DNA from 3 places in the Carnobacterium gallinarum DSM 4847 genome. Region 3 is predicted to be linked to each of the others. Evidence: predicted binding sites of a transcription regulator. Region 3 holds the regulator's gene; each other region holds the start of a gene.
What was found. Region 3 encodes LexA, which represses DNA repair genes until DNA is damaged. Its sites were predicted from a motif close to CNAACANNTGTTNG; they were not measured.
Positions count from the first base shown of each region.

Region 1: a site for LexA is predicted at 2,729-2,742, ahead of BR43_RS00655 (Y-family DNA polymerase). Genes of this name have one in related genera too.
Region 2: a site for LexA is predicted at 2,447-2,460, ahead of dinB (DNA polymerase IV). Genes of this name have one in related genera too.

Region 1 is NZ_JQLU01000002.1:67,799-73,181, forward strand. Features, by position in the region: gene BR43_RS00640 (helix-turn-helix domain-containing protein) at 1-16, opposite strand, end outside; gene BR43_RS00645 (hypothetical protein) at 387-767, opposite strand; gene BR43_RS00650 (hypothetical protein) at 1,181-1,381, opposite strand; gene BR43_RS00655 (Y-family DNA polymerase) at 1,374-2,693, opposite strand; gene BR43_RS00660 (helix-turn-helix domain-containing protein) at 2,878-3,759, opposite strand; gene BR43_RS00665 (DUF2786 domain-containing protein) at 3,781-4,803, opposite strand; gene BR43_RS00670 (thermonuclease family protein) at 4,828-5,383, opposite strand, start outside.
Region 2 is NZ_JQLU01000005.1:2,794,299-2,799,681, forward strand. Features, by position in the region: gene adhE (bifunctional acetaldehyde-CoA/alcohol dehydrogenase) at 1-1,510, shown strand, start outside; gene BR43_RS17660 (metal-dependent transcriptional regulator) at 1,724-2,371, shown strand; gene dinB (DNA polymerase IV) at 2,494-3,627, shown strand; gene BR43_RS17670 (DRTGG domain-containing protein) at 4,565-5,383, shown strand, end outside.
Region 3 is NZ_JQLU01000005.1:2,908,115-2,913,497, reverse strand. Features, by position in the region: gene tkt (transketolase) at 1-1,691, opposite strand, end outside; gene BR43_RS18225 (DUF896 family protein) at 2,023-2,262, opposite strand; gene lexA (transcriptional repressor LexA) at 2,445-3,068, shown strand; gene BR43_RS18215 (hypothetical protein) at 3,205-3,498, shown strand; gene BR43_RS18210 (hypothetical protein) at 3,697-4,149, shown strand; gene BR43_RS18205 (DeoR/GlpR family DNA-binding transcription regulator) at 4,286-5,032, opposite strand; gene BR43_RS18200 (adenine phosphoribosyltransferase) at 5,309-5,383, opposite strand, start outside.

The DNA of each region.
Region 1 (5,383 bases), on a different contig from region 3:
TTATTTTTTTAGTCATTTTAATTGCCACCCTTTTTTTGTATTATTATAGTTTATTTGAGTTAGTTTTTTTTTTTAGTATTTTATTTAGGTTAGTTTTTTATTGGTATTTTATTTGAGTTAGTTTTTTTTTTAGTATTTTATTTAGGTTAGTTTTTTATTGGTATTTTATTTGAGTTAGTTTTTTTTTAGTATTTTATTTAGGTTAGTTTTTTATTGGTATTTTATTTGAGTTAGTTTTTTTTTTAGTATTTTATTTAGGTTAGTTTTTTATTGGTATTTTATTTGAGTTAGTTTTTTTTTTAGTATTTTATTTAGGTTAGTTTTTTATTGGTATTTTATTTGAGTTAGTTTTTTTTTTAGTATTTTATTTAGGTTAGTTTTTTTAATTAATTAGGTCGATTTTTCTTTAATTCTTTTACTACATTTTTTAAAGCTTTTTTTTCTTTACTTGTTAAAGTCTCTTTACTATTTTTAGCATAGCATAAAATAAAGTTGTATTCTCTGATATTACCATTGACGTCAAAAGCGCAATATATCGCTCGCTCACTGCCACTCTTACCTTTTTTTGATTTGCTACTAGTAAATCTTAATTTAATAGCTCCACCTGTTCCAGCAATTAGATCACCTAATACTTGATCTTTACTCTCTCGCCAATGTTCAAATTCAATAATGTTCTTTTCTAAATCTGCTAAATCCATTTCATCTAGCCCACAGTTAAACCACATTTTTTTAAAGTGAGTAGAAAAATTGATATTAATTTGTTCCATATCCTTACCTATCCCTTTCAAAATACTAAAAAACAACTGAACTACGCACCATGCGTACCTCTTCCTCTTTTATTATACTACGCATCATGCGTATATGTCAATTATCTATTTTACTCTATCTATATTTTCACAAACTGAGTTTTACTAATACGTAACTACTCCTTTTTAATCGTTCCAGGGTTCGTTAGACTTCCTAGAAAATTCATTTTTTTAGTTATTTTAAAAGCTGAAAGCTTTAAGCACTCGCCCTGGATTTTTTAATCTTTTTTCTTTTGATCTAATTATTTGAACTTCTTCATTTGCCTTTTGACCTTTGAACCTATTATTATTTTTTTATGTAATTAGCACTTTTAAACACAAAAAAGGTGCAATGAGTATTTAAAATTACTCATTGCACCTTTTCTTATGTTTTTTTAAAAGTTCAAGGAATTTTCCCATTCTGCAAAAATTGGAGTCGAGTAATCGAATATTACGCCTTCAGTTATTAACTGAAGATAAAAAGTTAACCGATTGCTTCCTATTTCCAAATACTCATATTCTCCTAATCCCTGCAAGGATTCTTGTAAGTCGTTTAACGTCATTTCCCCCGATTCATACGCTAGAATATCATTCATTTTTATCTATGCCTGCAATAGCTTTAATATGTCCACTAGCATGACCACCGACTAATGAACTCCGCTTAATTGCTGTTGCTCCTTCTATTAAACTACTTGCGTGTACAATTGAAGAAAAACCGTATTTTCTTCTTACTCTATCAACAATATCATCAATTACAAGCTCATTTAACTGGCTTTCAGGCTCTTTAAACAGATCTAATTGTACAGCTAAATCAACTTTTAATTTTGAACACGAAACCCCTAAATGGCGCACTGGTGCCCCTAGGTAATACTTGTTGAAAATATATAAGCAATGCTTTGCTATCTCCTTCGTATTGTTAGTAAATGGAATTTTCATTTGTCTGTTAAAGCCTTTTTCAGTTTGGTTAATTGAATAACCGACCATCAATGACACACAACCACTTTGGCAATCGTGCTTCCTTAATCTACTTGCGACCTGTTCGGCTATTTCCTTTATTACGACTTCTATTTCTTCTTTTATATAATAATCCTTTGTAAGGACTTGTGAGTTTCCGTATGACTTTTCAAGCGTCATGTGCTTTTTTGTAATGTCGCTTCTGTCTAAGCCCCAGCTATGTGCATATAATTGTTCTCCAAGTACGCCGAATTTGTTCTTTAGCCTCATTACATCAGCATTGGCTAAATCTCTTATAGAGCGTATTCCCATCAATTTTAGCTTATTTGCTGTTTTAGAACCAATCCCCCAAAAATTGGTGAGCGGATCAATACTCCAAACCTTTTCTTGAACGTCTTCATAACGCCATTCAGCTTTAAAATCTTTGGCGTTTTTTGCTTCATTATCCAGGGCTAGTTTTGCTAAAAGTAAATTGTCCCCTATCCCAACCGTCACATATAAACCAAGACTATGGTATATATCTTTTTGGATTTTACGAGCGATTTCGTAAGCGCTAGAGTGAAATAATTTTTTGACTGGTGACACTCTTATAAAGGCTTCATCGATAGAGTAGACTAAAATATCGTCCTCTATAGCGTACTTCCTGAATATATTAAGTATCTCTTTGTTTTTCTCTATATAAAGGGACATTCGTGGCGGTACTACGAGTAAATCTTTATGATCTGGCAAGTCATATTTTCGGGACACGTTTGAAATACCTAACCGCTTCTTTGCAGCTGGTGAAGCTGCTAGCACTAAACCACCAGCATTTTCTGCATTGGACATGACAACAAGCATCGTTGTTAAAGGATTTAACTTCCTCTCAACGCACTCAACCGAGGCGTAAAAAGATTTTACGTCGACACATAAAATATCATCATGAGGCTCATTTGAATAATCCATTTCAACTTCCATACTTGTCATCCTTTCATTTCATTTTCCTTATTATGCGAACAGAAGTTCGCGTTGTAAAGCGAACAACACCAATAAATAGCAAAAAAAAGAACTCTAATTCGAGCCCTTTTTTTTATTAATTTCTAGTAAGCATCTTTGTGATTTCAATTTAATAAAATAACAGATTAATACTTCTTTCTTTTATTTATTTTTCGTATGCAATTGAATTCATTCCCAATTCTTTTGCTTCTTTTAATATTCGTGTGATAAGGATCTCATTCAAGTTGATTTCGCATAATGCTAAAGCGATAAAAATCATTTTTTTACCAGCTGTTAATTCATTAGATAGTGCAAAATTTACACCTTTTTCAAAATAAAGTATTTCTAGCCCTGGTAATTCGCCTTCTTTTTTCTGCAAGTCTATTGCCTTAGAAAGTAAATCATTTGATTTATCATATTCCTTCACGTATGAATAATATTTTGCCGAATGATAATATATTTTACTGAATTCTACTAAGTCTAAGAATTTATCATCACCACTTCTCATTTCTTTTAATTGTGTTAATGACTTTTCAAAATAAAATTTAGCTTTCTCACTTTCCTTATTCATAAAATAGGCATAGCCTATCCCATTTAAAGTTGAAATTCCAATCAGATCCATTCTATTATCCACCACTTGTAACCCTAAATTAAAATGATACATTGCATCCGGAACATTATTATTTCCTAGTAATTCTGCCATGCCAAGATAATAATGATACTCCTTCACTTCATTATTTGATAATTTCTTTAAATTAGAATTTTTAAGCAAAATTTTTCTTACTTTCTCATAGTCCTTCATTCTTAATGATACTTTTGCCGACTGTAGTATCTCATTTTTTCCATTTTTATTTGGGAAGAGGTCCATCAGTTCATTAAAATCAATCATCAACCTGTCTGCAATTAATTTCAGTGTTCGAGCGTTTGGCAAAGTTCGATTACTCTCTAAATTACTTATAGTAGCTTGTGTACAAATTCCCTCACATAATTCTTGTTGATTTAACCCTTTTGCTCTCCTAGCATCTTTAATCATTGTTCCTACGTTCATATCACCACTCCATTCTATTTTTTAGTTTTGATGACAGTTTAACTGAACACCAAGTTCCACTTCTAATTCATCAAAAGATTGAGAATAATTTTTTTTAAAACTAACTAAATTTTTATCGAATCTAACAATATCTTTTTCCTTTGCAAATTCAAAAGGGTAATCGAATGCTAGCTCCCATTTATAAAATGTTGGTAAATCTTCATTTTGCATGTCATAGCAGTTTAGTAAAATCATTGTTTCATTTTCAATTTTAATTATTTTAGCTAATAGATCTCTTGTGGCACCTTGAGAATAGGTGATAATCTTGTTGTAAACACTCGAATAATCCGTAGTGTCAATTGTACTTTTTGTAAAGTCTATTCCATTCCCCTTTTTCAAACCTTCTTTATAAGCTTCACCAATAACAGGTGGAGGAGTATTTATAGAATATGATCCAAACCCTTTTGACATTTCTTCATAACTTTTTTCTACAACTTCAGGCATCATTACCAACAAAGAATATTCTTCTTGTAAAATAGCCACTTGTTCTGCAAATCTGTTTTCTAAACCCTCCAAAAATCCACTTATATAGCTGGATTTAACGGACTCTGTTATATACCTTTCTCTAGCTTCTCCTGTCTCTTCATAGTAGTAAGAAATATAGGTTTTACTATGATAAACAAGGGCTTCAAACGCTAATAAATACATTTCTTTAGCTAATTCCAAGTCTTTCTCTAACCCGTAAAAGACTATTTTAGATTTTCTTTTATGCTCCCCATCTAACGTTTTATTTCTCCAAAAAACTTTCACTCTAAAATTTTCACCAATAATGGAAGATAGCTGCCTTTCCCACCAAAACATCTTTTTAAAAATAGTTACACTTTCTTCGTTTATCTCTTCAGATATTAAAGTATCTTCAACATCACTCTTGTTTATTCCATACTCAATCATTAGTTTTTGCGCTAACACGAATGCTGACTGGCATTCTTCATCATTTTTTTGATCGTTTGCAATTGCTAGTAATCCTTTAACTTTTTTTACTATTTTAGAATATTTATTTTTCATTTTTTCACATTCCTCCCAATTATTTTAAGGATTAAAACTCTGGTTAGTTACGTACCCTTCAATGGACCAAATTCCAACATTTTCATCCTTAGCAATCTGCTCATATCCTTTGATTTCAGCTAGTTTGGTATCATTAGGACTACTAATATATGCGACACGTGCAAGTCCTTCAGAAACAAGTATATTTTGAATCAGTACGTTATCAACGTATACATAACACAAGGCTCGATCATATCTATCAGTTTTGTCGCCTTTATCAAACTCAATTTCTATTGTCGTTGCTTTGCTTAAGAGCTTATCCGTTAATTCACTGGCCTCTTTTCCAAATGGTTGTGGATCCACACCTCTTTTTACAGTTTCAGGAGTATCAATTAGTAAGAATCGAGATTTGAATTCATGACCATTCAATTCAAATCGTGCAGTATCTCCATCTATTTTCTTACTATAGTCAACCCGAATCCTTTTACTTTTTGGTAACACTGAAAAATTACTTCCAGTAAACTGACTTGTATTTACCTCTTGATTGCTGGTATCACTTTTAGCAACATCAATTACGTTTATTTCATTCTGGCTTAGCTCT
Region 2 (5,383 bases), 110 kb from region 3:
ATTTGAATTATGTGACACAATGCTTGAACTAGGCGGATTAGGTCACTCTGCAGCAATTCATACCTTAAATGACGATCTTGCTCGTGAGTTTGGTATCCAAATGAAAGCTTGTCGTATTCTTGTTAACTCTCCGACTGCCCAAGGCGGTATTGGTGACTTATATAACAACATGATTCCTTCATTAACATTAGGTTGTGGTTCTTACGGTAAGAACTCTGTTTCTAAAAACGTATCAACAATTAACTTAATGAACGTCAAAACAATCGCGAAACGGAGAAATAATATGCAATGGTTTAGACTTCCTTCAAAAATCTATTTTGAAAAAAATTCATTACAATATTTACAAAAAATGGAAAACGTAGAACGCGTCTTCTTAGTATGTGATCCAGGTATGGTTCAATTTGGCTATGCTGACTTAGTTATGAAAGAATTAAACAAACGCAACAACAGCGTTCAAGTTGAAGTATTCTCGCAAGTTGAGCCTAACCCATCTACAAATACTGTTGAAAAAGGTACTGAAGCAATGTTAGCCTTCAATCCAGACACAATCATCGCTCTTGGTGGTGGTTCGGCAATGGATGCTGCTAAAGGTATGTGGTTATTCTTTGAAAAACCAGAAACTGAATTCTTTGGCGCTAAACAAAAATTCTTAGATATTCGCAAACGTACGTACAAAATCCCAGCATTAACAAAAACACAATTTGTCTGTATCCCAACAACTTCTGGTACTGGTTCTGAAGTAACGCCATTTGCGGTTATTACAGATAGTGAAACACATGTTAAATACCCATTAGCAGATTATGCATTAACACCAGATGTAGCAATCATTGATCCGCAATTTGTTATGAGTGTACCTAAATCAGTTACTGCTGATACAGGAATGGATGTTTTAACTCATGCAATTGAATCATATGTGTCAGTAATGGCAAGTGATTACACTCGTGGTTTAAGCTTACAAGCAATCAAATTAGTCTTTGAAAACCTACGCAACTCATATGATTTAGCTAACGAAGAAGCTAGAGAAAAAATGCACAATGCATCAACAATGGCGGGTATGGCCTTTGCCAATGCATTCTTAGGAATTAACCACTCAATCGCACACAAAATTGGTGGAGAATACAACATTCCTCATGGTCGTACAAATGCAATCTTAATGCCTCATGTTATCCGTTACAATGCAAAAGATCCTTCTAAACATGCATTGTTCCCTAAATATGAATTCTTCCGTGCAGACGAAGATTACGCTGATATTGCTCGCTTCATGGGCTTCAAAGGAAAAAATACAGCTGAATTAGTTGAATCTCTAGTACAAGAAATCATTAAATTAGGTAAAGATGTAAACATTGATATGAGTTTGAAAGGTCAAGGCGTTACTCAAGAAGTTCTTGATAATACTGTAGACAACATGGCTGAATTAGCATTTATGGATCAATGTACAACTGCAAATCCTAAAGAGCCTTTAATCAGCGAATTGCGTCAAATCATTATTGATTCTTATAAAGGTGAGTAAGCTTACTTTTATTAACAAAATGAACTAAACTCCAATCAAACCTATTCGCTTGATAAGATTCAGGCGAATAGGTTTTTTATGGACAATTCATGTCAGATTTAAGAATTGTGCTTGATATTTAACGAAATATTCGATAAGATAGTGTATAAACTTTAAATGAATTAGAGTTTAATGTGCTAATTGGGAATAACTTGAAAAAGAAAGGTGAAATTGATGACACCTAATAAAGAAGACTATTTAAAAATTATATTTGAACTTGGCGGAGCTCATACTAAAGTCAATAATAAGCAGATTGTTTCTGGCTTAAATGTATCAGCTGCTTCAGTTAGTGAAATGATGTCTAAACTATTAAAAGAAGGTTTTGTTGAGCATACACCTTATCAAGGAGTGCAGTTAACGGATGCTGGTCTTTTGAAAGCAGGCATTTTAGTCCGAAAACATCGTTTATGGGAAGTTTTTTTAGTAGAAAACTTAGGTTATTCATGGAATGAAGTACATGATGAAGCCGAAGTATTGGAGCATGTCACCTCCACTATTTTATCTGATCGTTTAGAAGAATATTTAGAGTTTCCTAAAAATTGTCCTCATGGCGGAGTAATTCCTGATCGAGATGGCAGAATTATTGAAAGAGAATTGCAAACATTAATTGAAATGAAAATAAACGATACAATTCAAATTCAACGAGTGTTAGATGATCGTGAATTACTTGATTACCTCGTTTCAGTTGGATTAGAAATTGGGGATCAATGTACTATTATTGAAATCGGAGCCTATGAAGGACCAATTACGTTATTAAAAGGAACCGAAAAGATTCAGATTAGTCATAAAGCGGCTTGTAATATTTTTATTCAAGCAATTTAATTGAAGCTTAGATTTGTAATCTATAATCTTAAAATGATTTAGATGCAATTCATAAGCTTTTTTTATCACTTGGAAAGAACTTATGTTCGTGTTATACTAATAGAAAATGGAGGTGTAGAAAGATGAGAAGTAGTGTTATTCAGTTTGATGAACCTATTCGTGATACTTCCCGTAAAATTATTCATGTGGATATGGATGCTTTCTACGCCTCTGTTGAAGAACGTGAAAATCCGTCATTAAAAGGGAAACCGTTAGTAATAGCTCGACATCCAAAAGATAATGGTGGACGTGGTGTTGTGACAACGGCAAATTATGAAGCGAGAAAGTTTGGTATTCATTCAGCTATGAGTGCTCAAAAGGCTTATGAACTTTGTCCAGAAGCTATTTTTGTTCCTGGTCGTCATGAACTTTATTCAGAAGTTTCAGCAAGTATTCATGAAATATTTAAACGTTTTACAGACATCATCGAACCTTTGTCATTAGATGAAGCTTATTTGGATGTTACAGAAAATAAAAAAAATATTAAAAGTGCAACTAAAATTGCTGCTTTAATTCAACAAGCAATCTATGAAGAATTACATTTAACCTGTTCAGCAGGTGTTTCCTATAATAAATTTATAGCAAAACTTGCCTCAGATTATCAAAAACCTTCAGGTATTACGGTAATTCCTCCTGAAAAAGCATATGAATTTCTAAATAATCTAGAAATCAGCAAATTTTATGGCGTTGGGAAAAAGACTGCTGAGAAAATGTATCAATTAAACATTTTTAATGGAGCAGATTTATATCAGAAAGATGAGTTAGAATTAATTCACTATTTTGGGAAAATGGGCTATTCGCTTTATAGAAAAGTTCGTGGGATTGATGATTCACCAGTTCGCGTTTCCCGTGAGCGTAAGTCAATTGGTCGAGAGCATACGTATGGTAAACCATTAACAACAGAAGAGGAAGTATTAGCAGAGTTACGATTTTTAGCTGGAAAAGTTCAAGCATCTTTAGAACGCAATCAAAAACATGGCAAGATTATTGTTGTAAAATTACGCAATTCTGATTATGAGACAATTACTAGACGAGTGAGCTTACCAACTTATACAAAGAGTAGTGAAGAGATTTTCTTTCATGCTCAAAGTTTGTGGGAAGATGCTGGAAGTTTGGAAAAAGGAATCCGTTTATTAGGTATAACCGTGACTGGATTAGATCCTCAGGCTTTTGAGAATATTGTATTGCCTTTATGGTCGAATAAATCTTACTCTTGAATACTGATATTTATTTAAACTGTATGTGTTTTATGATAGATTGAGAAGAGAAGTAGGTTGGAGGAAAATAGGGTATGAATAATTAATTATACCGGCAGCTATTAAGGATGTTTGGCGTTTATGTGACTGGCTAAAATGATGCCACAAGTTATTGAAACGGTAATTACTAGGGAGCAAATGGGAGTAGTTGGGTCAACGTATAAATAACTTTATCAATTAGAAGACAGAATGCAATTTCATATTTTGACTTATTCAGAAAATATGCTAGTTATACATTTGATTTTAGTGAAGAAGATAGTGGGCTTAATCTGATGTGGACATGGATGCCTTTATTTATGCGAAAACACACCATTCGGAAGTGGACTCAGTCAATGATGGAGAGAGTCAAAATACAAGTCTTAAAAAGTGAATAAAGATTAAAGTATACTAGATAGAGTTTAAGCTAGTATACTTTTTTACTATATATAAGGTGTGCTTTTTTTATTAATCGGGATTATCAGTTGTAATTAAATAAAAATAACGCTATAATTAAATAATACTGATACAGTTTTTTTAGGAAAGTATAACACACTAAATAGAAACTTTAGATGGATAATACAAGGTATCAACCGTCATGTGTCATTTTTATAACCAATACAGATTGAATAATTTTAACTGTTCTTTTTATTACAGGAAATAAATTCATGAGAAACATTTTTTATTCAGAATATACCGCTTTATTTAGCAACATGGAGTGAAGGAAGAATGCTGATACAAACTCACTAGAATGGTTGATGAATGTTAAAAAAATAAATTGAACCGATTCACTATATGAGCTAGTTCATTTAATTAATCAAAGATAAAAAGCTCTCATATCATATTAGAGAAGTAAAACTTATTTAAAGTATGAGGACAGTTGTTTAAGCAACTGAATAGTAGTGAAACGGAGGGGCGAGAGATGCCTACAAAGCATGATCAGATATTGGCGTACATTGAGACACTTCCTGTTGGGGAACGAATTTCGGTGCGCTTGATTGCAAAAAACTTACAAGTAAGCGAAGGAACCGCTTATCGAGCAATTAAAGAAGCTGAAAATATTGGCTTAGTTTCAACGATTCAACGAGTTGGAACTATCCGAATTGAACGTAAAATGAAAGAACATTTTGAAAAATTAACCTTTGGTGAAGTTGTAAAAATCATTGAAGGAGATATTTTAGGTGGGATATCAGGACTAGATAAAACCTTAAATAAATTTATTATTGGTGCTATGACTGAAGAAGCAATGCTACGTTATATTACACCTGGCTCATTGATGATTGTTGGGAATCGTATTGGCGCCCAACGTTTAGCATTAGAAAATGGAGCAGCGGTACTAATTACTGGTGGCTTTGATACAAATGATGAAATTGTTGAATTAGCTAATCAATTGGAGATGCCAGTTATTCGGACAACGTATGATTCGTTTACTGTCGCGACGATGATTAACCGAGCGATGACGGATCAATTGATTAAAAAAGACATTATGCTTGTTGGAGATATTTATACCAATATAGCGAAAACAATGTACTTAAATAGCGAAGATACAGTTGCAGATTACCGGAAACTAAATGATCAAAGTCATCATTCTCGTTTCCCAGTGGTTAACAAAAAAATGCGTTTGATTGGAATTGTTACAGCTAAAGATGTTGTTGGAAAACAAGATACTTTAGGGATTGATCGAGTAATGACGAAAGAACCGTCCTACGTTAAAACTCATATGAGTGTTGCCAGTGTAGGT
Region 3 (5,383 bases):
AATGCTACTTCTGATCCTGTTGCAATCAAGATTCCTGCTGGAGTTGCGCCATCTTGTGGTGAGATTACATAACCACCTTTAGCTACATTTTTACGTGCATTTTCTTTAGTGCCTTCGATAACAGGTAAGTTTTGACGAGTCAAGACAAGTACTGTTGGATGGTCTGTTGAAGTGATTGCTTGTTCCCAAGCTGCTACAACTTCATTTCCATCTGCTGGACGAATTACTGAAAGATTTGGCATACCACGTAAACTTGATAATTGTTCAATTGGTTCATGTGTTGGGCCATCTTCCCCAACTGCAATTGAATCATGTGTTAAAACATACGTTACTGGTGTGCTGGTAATTGCTGCTAAACGAATCGCTGCACGGAAATAGTCAGTAAAGACAAAGAATGTTCCGCCATAAATCCGAGAGCCACCATGTAAAGCAATTCCATTCATAGCTGCTGCCATTGCAAATTCACGCACACCGTACCAAATATTACGTCCTTCATATTGACCAGGTTCAAAATCTTTTTCCCCTGTAACCATTGTATTATTTGATGCTGATAAATCAGCTGATCCACCCCAGAAACCTGGAATTTTTTTAGATAGTGCTTGAATTGTTTCACTGCTTGTTACACGAGATGCAGCACTTGCACCAAGTTCATAAACTGGCAGTTCGCTATCCCAATCACTTGGTAATTTGCCAGACATTACTTGTTCAAATTGAGCTGCTAATTCTGGATAAGCACCTTTATAAGCTGCAAAAGTTTCATTCCAAGTTGATTCAGCTTCTGCACCCTTATCAATCATTGTTTCTTTAAAACGTGCAGTTACTTCAGCTGGAACTGTAAAATCAGGATAATCCCAACCATACACTTTTTTAGCAGCTGCAATTCCTTCAATTCCAAGTGGAGCTCCATGAACTTTAGATGTCCCTTGATTTGGTGCCCCAAATCCGATGACAGTTTTCACTTCAATTAAAGTTGGTTTTTTCGTTTCAGCTTTTGCTGCTTCAAGAGCTTTCTCAATCTCAGCTAAATCATTACCGTCTTTAACTAATATATGTTGCCAGTTATATGCTTCAAAACGTTTGCCTACATTCTCAGTAAAGGCTTTTGAAGTTGGTCCATCTAATGAAATATCATTTGAATCGTATAAAACGACTAATTTTCCTAATTCTAGATGTCCTGCCATACTTGCTGCTTCTGCAGACACGCCTTCCATTAAATCGCCATCCCCACATAATGCATAGGTAAAGTGATCGACAATTTTGTGTCCTTCTTTGTTATACGTAGCTGCAATATGCGCTTCAGCCATTGCCATCCCCACAGCATTCGCAATTCCTTGACCAAGCGGGCCAGTTGTTGCTTCAACTCCATCTGTATGATGAACTTCTGGATGTCCCGGAGTTTTACTTCCCCATTGACGGAAATTTTGTAAATCATTGATTGTTACTTGATAGCCTGCTAAATGAAGCATGCTATATAATAGCATTGAGCCATGTCCTGCTGAAAGCACAAAACGATCACGGTCTACCCAAGTTGAATTTTTAGGATTAACTTTTAAGTGTTTTGTCCAAAGAGTATACGCCATTGGAGCAGAACCCATCGGTAAACCAGGATGTCCTGAATTTGCTTTTTGAATCCCCTCAATACTCAGTGTTCTAATCGTGTTTACTGCAAGTTGGTCAGTTGTATCGAACAATTAAATCATCCTCTCGGTTTTTATACCTTTATTCTACTGTTTTATTTGCATTTGTGCAACGCTTTCTAGCAAGTTTCTCATAGATTTTTCTTTTTGTAGCACTCTTCCTTTATCTTTTTAGGTAAATAAAACCTTTATACAACTAGCTTTTGAGTTCTTAAAATCCACTTAATTTTAACATAAAATTTAACAATAAAAACTTTCGTTTTTTTAAATTTAAGTATTTTTCACTATTATTCATATCTAAATTACTTTTTAACTTACCAAATTTAGATTTAATTATAGATATTAAAAAAGTTCACTAAGAGATTTTCTTAGTAAACTCATTTTTTTAGCGACCATGTAGTCCCTTTTCTTTTTGAATGTCTTTTAGCTTATCTGGTGTGACATCTTTTCCATCATCATCTACGACTTTCATTCCCTCAATATGGTTACGCATTCCACCACGAAACGCAGCTAAATACTCTTCTCTTAATTTTTTTTGCTCAGTTTGTTCTGTTAAGGTTAATCCGTCGGCCTTAGCCTTATTTGCCAATTCATTAATACGTGCAATTTTATTTTTTCCTAACATAATCCATTCACTCCATCTCTTTCATTCTACTTACATTACTATACCAAAAATAATCAAAAAAATATATTCCTTTGATTATTTTTTTATTCTAAAAAAGTAATACGAACATCTGTTTGATTTTTATTCAAAACTATGGTATTCTATATTCAAGAAATCATAAGAGAAATGAGGTGCACTAAATTATGCGTAAAACACCAGAATCAAGACAGATTGAGGTACTTCAGTACATACATGAACAGGTGCAATTAAAAGGTTATCCACCAACTGTTCGTGAGATTGGTACTGCAGTTTCCCTCTCTTCAACATCAACTGTTCATGGGCATCTTTCTCGCCTTGAAAAGAACGGTTATATCCAACGTGATCCAAGTAAGCCCAGAGCAATTGAATTAACAGCTGCTGGTCTTTCAAAGTTAGGTGTGCCTTCTGATAAAATACCTTTATTAGGAACTGTAACAGCTGGTGAACCAATTCTAGCTGTAGAAGATGCTAGTGACTACTTTCCAATTCCACCGCATCTTAATTACGATGCAGATTCATTGTTTATGTTAAAAATTCGTGGTGAAAGTATGATTAATGCTGGGATTCTTGATGGTGACGATGTCATTGTACGCAAACAAGCAAATGCTGACAATGGTGATATCGTTATCGCTATGACAAATGAAGATGAAGCAACATGTAAACGATTCTTCAAAGAGCAAACCCATTATCGTCTACAACCAGAAAATGATACATTAGAACCAATTATACTAGAAGAAGTAAGTATTCTTGGAAAAGTAGTTGGACTTTATCGTAGTCATATTTCTTAAACTTAGCAATTTCATAGTATTCATGTCAAGTTTGTTCTTGATTTGAATACTATTTTTATTATTTTAAGTCCTATTAGTTGTTTCTACTTTAATTTGTGCTAAAATCTAATAGGTGGATAAAAAAGGAGGAAAAAAGATGGTTGCATTTTTATTTTATTGGTTTAGTTTATTAGTTCAAGTTGCTTGGATCGTTTTAAGTATTGGTCTTTGCGGAATGTATTTGAAAAATAAGGAAAATGGAAATTTATGGGCTTTCGGCGCATTAAATATTCTTTCTATTCTTTACAGTTTAGTAGTTATTTGGATTTACAATACATGGGATTTTGGAGTTAAAACATCTGGAAGCTTTATGATTATTGTTGGTATTCTAGTAGTATTAACTATTTTAGAGTTTATCTTAGGTCGTGAACCTAAAGCAAAAACTGCTTAATTAACTTTGCTTGCTCTTATAAAAAAAACAGAAATCTACTTAGATTTCTGTTTTTTTGTTCACAATTACACAACTTCTTTTAAAAAATATCATTTTCTTCTATTTTTTATACCAAATTTGTTATATGATTGTTTTTGTTAGAATTTCCCATTCTTATATTAAAAAAATATCAATATACTTGTAAAAAGGAGTTTAATGATGGACTATATTAATGAAGTTAATTACATAGACGAACATAAAGAGCAACTGTTTGATTTATATTACTCTGACTACTATACAAAAACAAATGAATATCTACTTAGAGAAAAAGAAACAAATTTTGCGAATGAACAACGAAAACAAGGAATTTATTATCTTGGTTTAGCGATAGATAATTTCCGAAATGATCAACCTAATGATAATGTTTGTCGTTACCTTGCTGAGGATCGTGCAGCAATGGGAACCCCCTTAAAAGAGCTACATGCCTACTTTTTTGAATTTCATACAGCCATTTTAATCTTTTTAAAAGATGCAATTGATGCCGGTGACTTAAAGCGAACTCATGAAGATTTATTAGAATTCTCTCGTGATCTAACAAGTTATATCGCCTTTTTCTTTTATGCCATCTTTGAAGCTTATCAAAATTATATAAATGAGTTATATTTTAATTAAAAAACACCAACATATAAAACTGCAATTTATATGTTGGTGTTTTTTTATAAATTTTATTAGCATAGTTTTCAAAATTAATTTATTTCCGTTTACAACACGCTATCTCCTATTATTTTCAATCAAACGTAACTACCTATCAATAAAGGATTTTAGTTCTTTCATCAAATAAATCTCGTTGTCTCTTCGTTGGTTCTTCATTTGTAATCCAAATATCAATATCTTGGAGGTTTAACCCTTTATATGGTGCATTTTTAGTAAATGTTGTATTTTCTGCAAGGAGAATTACCTGCTTGCTTTGTTTTTTTATCAATTTTTTAATGTAGGCATCTTCCTGATGTTTAAAATAAACGCCAGCTGAATTAATCGCTCCTGCCCCAATAAATGCACACTCAAATTGAACATCTTGAACCAATTCCGCCTCGTTCAATGAATAAAAAAAGCGATCATCCTGATTAAATGCTCCGCCTAATAAGTGCAATGAAACAACTTCTTTTCCAGAAAGCGCAATGCTATTATCTAGTGAATGTGTATAAACTGTTATCGTTTTTTTTACTAGCTGTGAAAGTTTCAATACCGAAGTTGAAACATCAAAAAAATAGAACTGGTTTGACGTAATAAACTGATTAGCTAATTGCGCTATTTTTTCTTTTTCTGGTGTTAGTTGATACAAACGATCACTGTAGCTGGGAATTGATGTCTGAGAAGCTATTTTCATAATCCCCCCATGAGTTCTTTTAACCGTCCCCTCTTTTGATAAAACTAGTAAATCTCTACGAATCGTATCTCTTGAAACAGCAAAATAAGTAATCAATTCATTCGTTGATAATTCGTTTTTTTGCTGAAGTAATCTTTTTATTTCGCTAATTCTTTTCTCTTGGGTCATAACTACACCTCCTTAGTTCATTTTATAAGTATTTTTAAGTAATTTCAAGTATTTTTGTGTTTTTCCCAAAATTAAAACGATCTATACCTTAGGTCCAACTAAAAAATGAGTGAGGTAAAACTATTATTTTGAAACTAATAAGTGAAATAAAAAACTGCAAGAAATCAACATTTATAAAAATGGATTTCTTGCAGTTTTCTCTATTTTAAAAATCGTATCGCTTATGATACTAAATCAAATAAAAAGTAATTATATCAACTTTTTAAAGAGTTAGTCTTAATATTCCATCAATGTGAAAATATCATAGCCTTTAATTTTATCACGGCCATTTAAATCCATTAATTCAATGAA